2 regions of the Pseudomonas sp. HD57-3 genome follow, and region 2 is predicted to be linked to the other one. Evidence: riboswitches for the same ligand, from Rfam matches in the RefSeq annotation. Region 2 holds a riboswitch; the other holds the start of a gene.
The links. Region 2 has a riboswitch for cobalamin ahead of cobO (cob(I)yrinic acid a,c-diamide adenosyltransferase). Riboswitches for the same ligand answer to the same signal wherever they lie in the genome.
Positions count from the first base shown of each region.

Region 1: another riboswitch for cobalamin. It lies ahead of cobW (cobalamin biosynthesis protein CobW); the one in region 2 lies ahead of cobO (cob(I)yrinic acid a,c-diamide adenosyltransferase).

Region 1 covers NZ_CM148568.1:3,887,615-3,891,018, forward strand. Annotated here, with positions in the region: gene cobN (cobaltochelatase subunit CobN) at 1-858, opposite strand, end outside; gene cobW (cobalamin biosynthesis protein CobW) at 862-1,935, opposite strand; cobalamin riboswitch at 2,035-2,244, opposite strand; cobalamin riboswitch at 2,955-3,176, shown strand; gene AC0R79_RS17390 (CbtB domain-containing protein) at 3,299-3,404, shown strand, end outside.
Region 2 covers NZ_CM148568.1:2,083,818-2,087,221, reverse strand. Annotated here, with positions in the region: gene AC0R79_RS09455 (cobyrinate a,c-diamide synthase) at 1-809, opposite strand, end outside; gene cobO (cob(I)yrinic acid a,c-diamide adenosyltransferase) at 806-1,417, opposite strand; cobalamin riboswitch at 1,499-1,724, opposite strand; gene AC0R79_RS09445 (hypothetical protein) at 1,891-2,475, shown strand; gene AC0R79_RS09440 (PQQ-dependent sugar dehydrogenase) at 2,541-3,404, shown strand, end outside.

The sequences.
Region 1 (3,404 bases), 1.8 Mb from region 2:
CGGAATGTTGCGACGAAACGGCCGCAGATGCGGCGCTTCCGGGCTGGACTGGGCGAAACCGGTGGTGTTCAAAATCACCGAGGCCTCGACCTCATCCAGCCAGTCCTCGACCACCGACAGGCAGCCGGGCTCTTTCAAACTGGCCACGGCGATCGGCAGCGGATTGAGTCCGGCCGCCTGAAGCCGTTGGCAGAACACGTCGATAAACGCCGTATTGGCCGCTTGCAAATGCGAGCGATAAAACAACACCGCCGCCACCGGTTGACCAGGTAGCCAATCGGCTTGCCAGTCACTCAGTGCGGCGGTGTTTTTGTTCGGGTGGTAAATCGCCGTGCGTGGCAGCGTTTGCGGCTCGCCCCACACGTAATCCCGCGCCAGCCAGCGATTGGCCAGGCAACGGAAAAAGTCCAGCGCATTGCCCATGCCGCCCTGACGCAGGAACTGCCAGAGCCGGTCGCGATCCTCGGCGCCGACCGTGCTCAAGTCACTGAGTTCCGGGTCGGGCCGGTCATCGCCCGGCACCAGAATCACCTGCACGCCACGCTCGGACAACTCGACCAGCCGCTCGACGCCATAACGCCAATAAGCGATGCCGCCGTGCAGCGAAATCAGAATGACCTTGGCGTGGCGCAGCACTTCATCGACGTACAGGTCGACCGACGCATGGTTCTGCACCTGCATCGGGTTGGCCAGCCGCACGCTCGGGTAATCCTCGGGCAGTTGCTGCGCCGCTTCGGCGAGCAGCGCAAGGCTGGAATCGCCGCTGCACAGGATCACCAGCTCGGCGGGGGTTTGTCCAAGGTCGGCAATGTTGTCATCCGACACGAAACCGCCGGGCTGGGTCCTGAGCAGGTGCATGGCTTAAACGCTGAGCGCGGCGCGCAGTTGCGCTTCGAGCTGGGCTGCGTCCAGCTCCTGACCGATCAACACCAGACGCGTCACGCGCACCTCATCGGCGCCCCACTGACGGTCGAAGTGCTTGTCGAAACGCGTACCGACGCCCTGAATCAGCAGACGCATCGGCTTGTTCGGGATCGCCGCGAAGCCTTTGACCCGCAGGATGCCGTGCTGAACCACCAGTTGCGTCAGCGCATCGAGCAACAGGCTTTCGTCAGCTTGCGGCAGTTCGATGGAGATCGAGTCGAAGGCGTCGTGATCGTGGTCGTCGTGATCGTCATCGCCTTCACCGTGGTGGTGATCGTGATGGCTGTGGCGGCTGTCGATGTGTTCTTCGGAACCGGCACCGAGGCCGATCAGCACGTCCAGCGGCAGACGACCGTTGCTGGCTTCGATGATTTTCACCGCTGGCGGCAGTTCTTCGGCGACTTCCAGACGAACGCGCGCGAGGTCTTCAGGGCTGGTCTGGTCAGCCTTGTTGAGGATCACCAGGTCGGCGCTGGCCAGTTGGTCGGCGAACAGCTCGTGCAGCGGCGATTCGTGGTCCAGGTTCGGATCGAGTTTGCGCTGGGCATCGACCTGATCCGGGAACGCGGCGAAGGTGCCGGCAGCCACGGCCGGGCTGTCGACCACAGTAATGACCGCGTCAACGGTGCAGGCGCTGCGGATTTCCGGCCACTGGAAGGCTTGCACCAGCGGCTTCGGCAGGGCCAGGCCCGAGGTTTCGATCAGGATGTGGTCGAGGTCGCCGCGACGGGCCACCAGTTCACGCATCACCGGGAAGAACTCTTCCTGAACGGTGCAGCACAGGCAGCCGTTGGCCAGTTCGTAGACGCGGCCGGTGGCTTCTTCTTCGGTGCAGCCGATGGTGCATTGCTTGAGGATTTCACCGTCGATACCCAGCTCGCCGAACTCGTTGACGATCACCGCGATGCGGCGGCCCTGGGCGTTGTCGAGCATGTGCCGCAGCAAGGTGGTTTTGCCCGAGCCGAGGAAGCCGGTGACGATGGTGACGGGGAGTTTGGCCAGTGTTTTCATCGGATGCCCTTTGGCAAGGTGGCGGGCATACGGGACGAGACCGGCAACGCGGGTGCGTGCCTGGAGAGTTCGCCACCGGATCACCCCGCCCGGTTGAAAGTGAGAATCTGTGACGAGGCAGGTCTCCTGGCTGACGGTGTTCGGGCCTTCGCCCGGTATTCACTGCGCCTTCCCGCTGGCTCTGGATTGAGTTGGCAGTGGCGTGGCAGCGAACAGCACCGTTCACAGTTGCGGGGGCAGCCGCGGCTTGGACCGCGTTCCCTTCTTAGCTTCGGCGTGGGCCGAAGAACCTCGAAAGCGCAAGGCTACGCAGGGTGTGGGGATGGGTCAATGGGAGGTTGGTTTTGTGGGCATATCCGTTGCTGCGGTAACGGCTTCTTAGGGTTCCGCCCTTACGGCGGGTCACTTTTGGCAAACGCCCCAAAAGTAACCAAAAGGTCTGCGCCCTGACGTACGGCCCCTCGCTGAGGCTCGGGGTTCCTTCGCTCCGGGATTGATCCGGGGGCATCGCCTACGGTTTGCTCCGCTGCACCTCCTCTCGATGCATGCGGCTGCGCCGCACGGTCGCTGCGCTCCCACCCCCGGATCAATCCCTCCACTCAGCCTGCCGACGGACTTTGCGATCAAAAGCGGTACTTGAGCTAACGCTCATCGTGTTGAGTGTTTAAGGGCTCTTGATCTGGCTTTTGATGTGGCTTTTGATTTTTTGCCCCTTCGGCAGGCCGAGCGGAGGTGTCCATCAGGGGGTAGGCGCGTAGCGCCGTTCGACGAAGTCGAACACATCGAGAGGAGGTGCAGCGAAGCAAACCGTAGGCGATGCCCCCTGATGGACACCGTAGCGAGGGAACACTGAGCCTAAGCGAAGTGCCGTACGCCGGGGCGTAGACTTTTTGGTTACTTTTGGGGCGTCTGCCAAAAGTGACTCGCTGTAAGAGCGAAACCGCCAGCGGCAGCACCCGAAGCAACGGATATGCCCCCAAATCCCGTTCCCAATTGACTCAAATCCCCCCTCATGGTCTCCTACACAACTTGTTACGGGTGCCCTTCACAGGGTGAAACGGGAAACCGGTGAATCATGTGCTTTACTCTAAAGCCATGTCAGTCCGGTGCTGCCCCCGCAACGGTAAGCGAGCGAAGCGTCAGATCCACTGTGCCCACAGGCATGGGAAGGTGACGCTTGCAGGTCGGCCAGACGCCAACCCCTCGTGAGCCCGGAGACCGGCCCGCAACACACAGTGCGCATCCTTGCGTCACTGAACATAACAAACCCGCGGTGGGCGGGCGCTGTTCGAACCTCTGCGTGCCCGGCCGCAGGGGTTTTCATGCGCTCTATTCACCCGCTGACACTCCAGAGGGAAGCGCCATGTCGATCATCAGCAGCACCGGCAGCAATTCGGACAAGATCTCCAGCACCACCACCCTGAGCCAACGCCTGACCGCCGCCGTCTGCGCGTCGATCCTCGGTGCGT
Region 2 (3,404 bases):
AAGAAACTCAGCTCGGCGCCCATCGCCCGCAACAGATCGAGACTGGCGCCGTAGGTAAAGGCGAAGGCTTCGTCGCGGGCGACGGCAATTCGCACGCCTTCGAGCAGCTTTTCGGTCTCAATGATTTCAGGCGCGGCGAATTCCACAGCCGGTGGCAGCGCTACCTCGCAAGTGCCGGCCAGTGCTTCGGCGGCGGCGTCGAGGCGCACATCGAGATCATTGAGTTCGCTGGCCTGCACCAGGCCGAGATGACGGCTCGGCAGTTCGATTCCGGTTTCCCGGGACAACGCGCCGTACCAGCGCAGGCCTTCGGTGAGGCTGCCCTCGAGCAATTGCGCATGGCGCACAGTGCCGACACGGTTGGCCAGCACGCCGGCGAACGGCAAGTCCGACTGATAGCGCGCCAGGCCCAGGGCCAAGGCGCCGAAGGTCTGGGCCATGGCCGTGCCGTCGATCACGCCGAGCACCGGCACGCCGAAATGCCGGGCCAGGTCGGCACTCGACGGCGTACCGTCAAACAAACCCATCACGCCTTCGATCAGGATCAGATCGGCTTCAGCGGCGGCTTCCCACAAAAGACGTCGACTTTCCTGCTCGCCGACCATCCACATGTCCAGTTGATAGACCGGCGCACCGCTGGCGCGCTCGAGGATCATCGGGTCGAGAAAGTCCGGACCGCACTTGAATACGCGAACCTTGCGCCCCTGATTGCGATGCAGACGGGCCAGCGCAGCGGTGACGGTGGTCTTGCCCTGACCGGAAGCCGGCGCGGCGATCAGTACCGCCGGGCAGTGACGTGGTTGATTCAAAGTTCGACGCCTTTCTGCGCTTTGATGCCGGCCTGGAAGGCGTGCTTGATCATGCCCATTTCGGTGACGGTGTCGCCCATCTCGATCATTTCCGGCTTGGCGGCGCGACCGGTAACGATCACATGCTGCATCGGCGGACGGGCCTGGAGATCGCTGAGTACCTGATCCAGATCGAGGTAACCGTGCTTGAGGGCGATGTTCAGTTCATCGAGCACCACCAGACCGATCGACGGATCACGCAGCAGCTCGCGAGATACTTCCCACGCTGCCTCGGCGGCGGCGATGTCGCGCTGGCGGTCCTGGGTTTCCCAGGTGAAGCCTTCGCCCATCACATGAAAGCGCACTTGCTCGGGGAAGCGACGGAAGAACAGCTCTTCGCCGGTGCTGTTGCGGCCCTTGATGAACTGCACCACGCCGCACTGCATGCCGTGGCCCATGGCGCGGGCGAGCATGCCGAACGCCGAGCTGCTTTTGCCTTTGCCGTTGCCGGTCAGCACCAGCACCAGGCCGCATTCGTCTGGCGAATTGGCGATGCGTTCGTCGATGACGGCTTTTTTGCGCTGCATGCGCGCAAGGTGGCGCTCGTCGCGTTCGGGGGAATCAGTCATGGGGGAGCTCTCCGTTGAGGCTGGATAACGGCGGGCAGGCACAAGAATAGACGGCAACAAGCCTGGCATCGCCCACCATGATGCCGCTGGATGGATCAGGCCGGTCTCCGGGCTCATGAGCGGCTTGCGCCTGGCTGCGCGCCTTCCCGCTTTTACGCAGTGGCATCAGACGCAGCTTTTACTCATTTACCGTTGCGGGGGCAGCGCCGGGATCGTGAGGGTTCATCGCTTGAAGACCCGCCTCACCGGCTTCCCTGTTTCACTCTGTCGACATGCGCCACAGAGCACCTGAAACAAGCCGCGAAGGTTAGAGGGTTGGGGGTGGAGCGTCAATTGAAGAGGGGCTTGTGCGGCGAATAACTGCCGCCGATCAATTAACTGACGCCAATCTTGTGCCACACTGTCAGCAGTGATATCAAAGAGCCATGCTTTTTGACTGCAGAGAGCACATCACAATAACAAGGGAGAGCACCATGCAAGGCATGATCATCAGCAATCCGCGGCTGGAATTCCTGCGCCCGGTGCTGGAACGCTGGTTTGACTGTATCGACCGCTACAACGCCGTGCGCGGCGACAATGACACGCCCTACTGGCACGACGAAAAAGCCAACCTCGGCCTGCTGTCGGCCGCTGCCTGGATGGCCGAACTGGTCACCCTGCGCGACACCGCCACCCGCAAACAAAACGAAGAAGGCGAGCGCAATGCCCGCGCCGACCTGTTTATCGCTGGCGCCGAGGATCGCGCCTTCATTCAGGCCACCCAACGCTGGCCACGCGTCACCAGCCTGAATCTGACGCAGGCCCTGGTAGATATCACCAGCGATGCCAAGCGCATCAGCTACGCCAGCGACCTGAAACTCGGCTGCCTGTTCGTCGCCCCGCAAAAAGCCCAGCACAGCGCCAGCCCGGAAGAGCTGCAGGACATGGTCGACGACCTGCAAAAGGAACACACCTGCGCCGTCGCCTGGTATTTTCCCTACGCCTATCGCAAATTGCGCAGCGAAGCCGGCAACTATCACCCCGGCATTGCCGTGCTGTTCAAGGAAGCCCGCGGCTGAGGGTTGAACCATCGGGCTTGTGCGCTTCTCTATGATTAAGAATGCATTCATAGGGAAGATCAGCAATGCGCAAGCCCCAGCTCGTTTTCGTCATCGTGATCGCCGGAGGGCTCGCCGCCTGTGGTGAATCCTCCAGCCTGCAAGTCTCCGACGGCACCGGCCCGTCACCCCGATTGCCCGAACCGAACAAGACCCTGATCCCGACGGTGAACATCGCCCCGGCCATCGGCTGGCCGGCCGGCGCGAAACCGACGGCAGCGGCAGGCACGCAGGTAGCAGCCTTTGCCGAGAATCTCGATCACCCGCGCTGGCTGTACGTATTGCCCAATGGCGACGTGCTGGTGGCGGAAACCAACGCCCCGCCCAAACCCGACGACAGCAAAGGCATTCGTGGCTGGGTGATGAAAAAAGTCATGGGCCGTGCCGGTGCCGGCGTTCCCAGCCCGAACCGCATCACCCTGCTGCGCGATGCCGATCATGACGGCGTGGCCGAGACCCGCACGGTGTTCCTGCAGAACCTCAACTCGCCGTTCGGCATGACCTTGGTCGGCAACGATCTGTACGTGGCCGATACCGATCGCCTGCTGCGCTTCAACTACGAGCCCGGCGCGACCGAAATCAAGAGCCAGCCAATCAAGGTCGTCGACCTGCCTGGCGGTACGCTCAACCACCACTGGACCAAAAACGTTATCGCCAGCAAAGACGGCAGCAAGCTGTACGTGACGGTCGGCTCGAACAGCAACGTCGGCGAAAATGGCCTCGATCAGGAAGAAGGCCGTGCGGCGATCTGGGAAGTGGATCGCGCCACCGGCAACCACCGGATCTTCGCATCGGGCATCCGCAACCCCAACGGCCTGGCCTGGGAGCCGCAAAGCGGTGCGCTGTGGACTGCCGTGAACGAGCGCGACGAAATCGGCAGCGATCTGGTG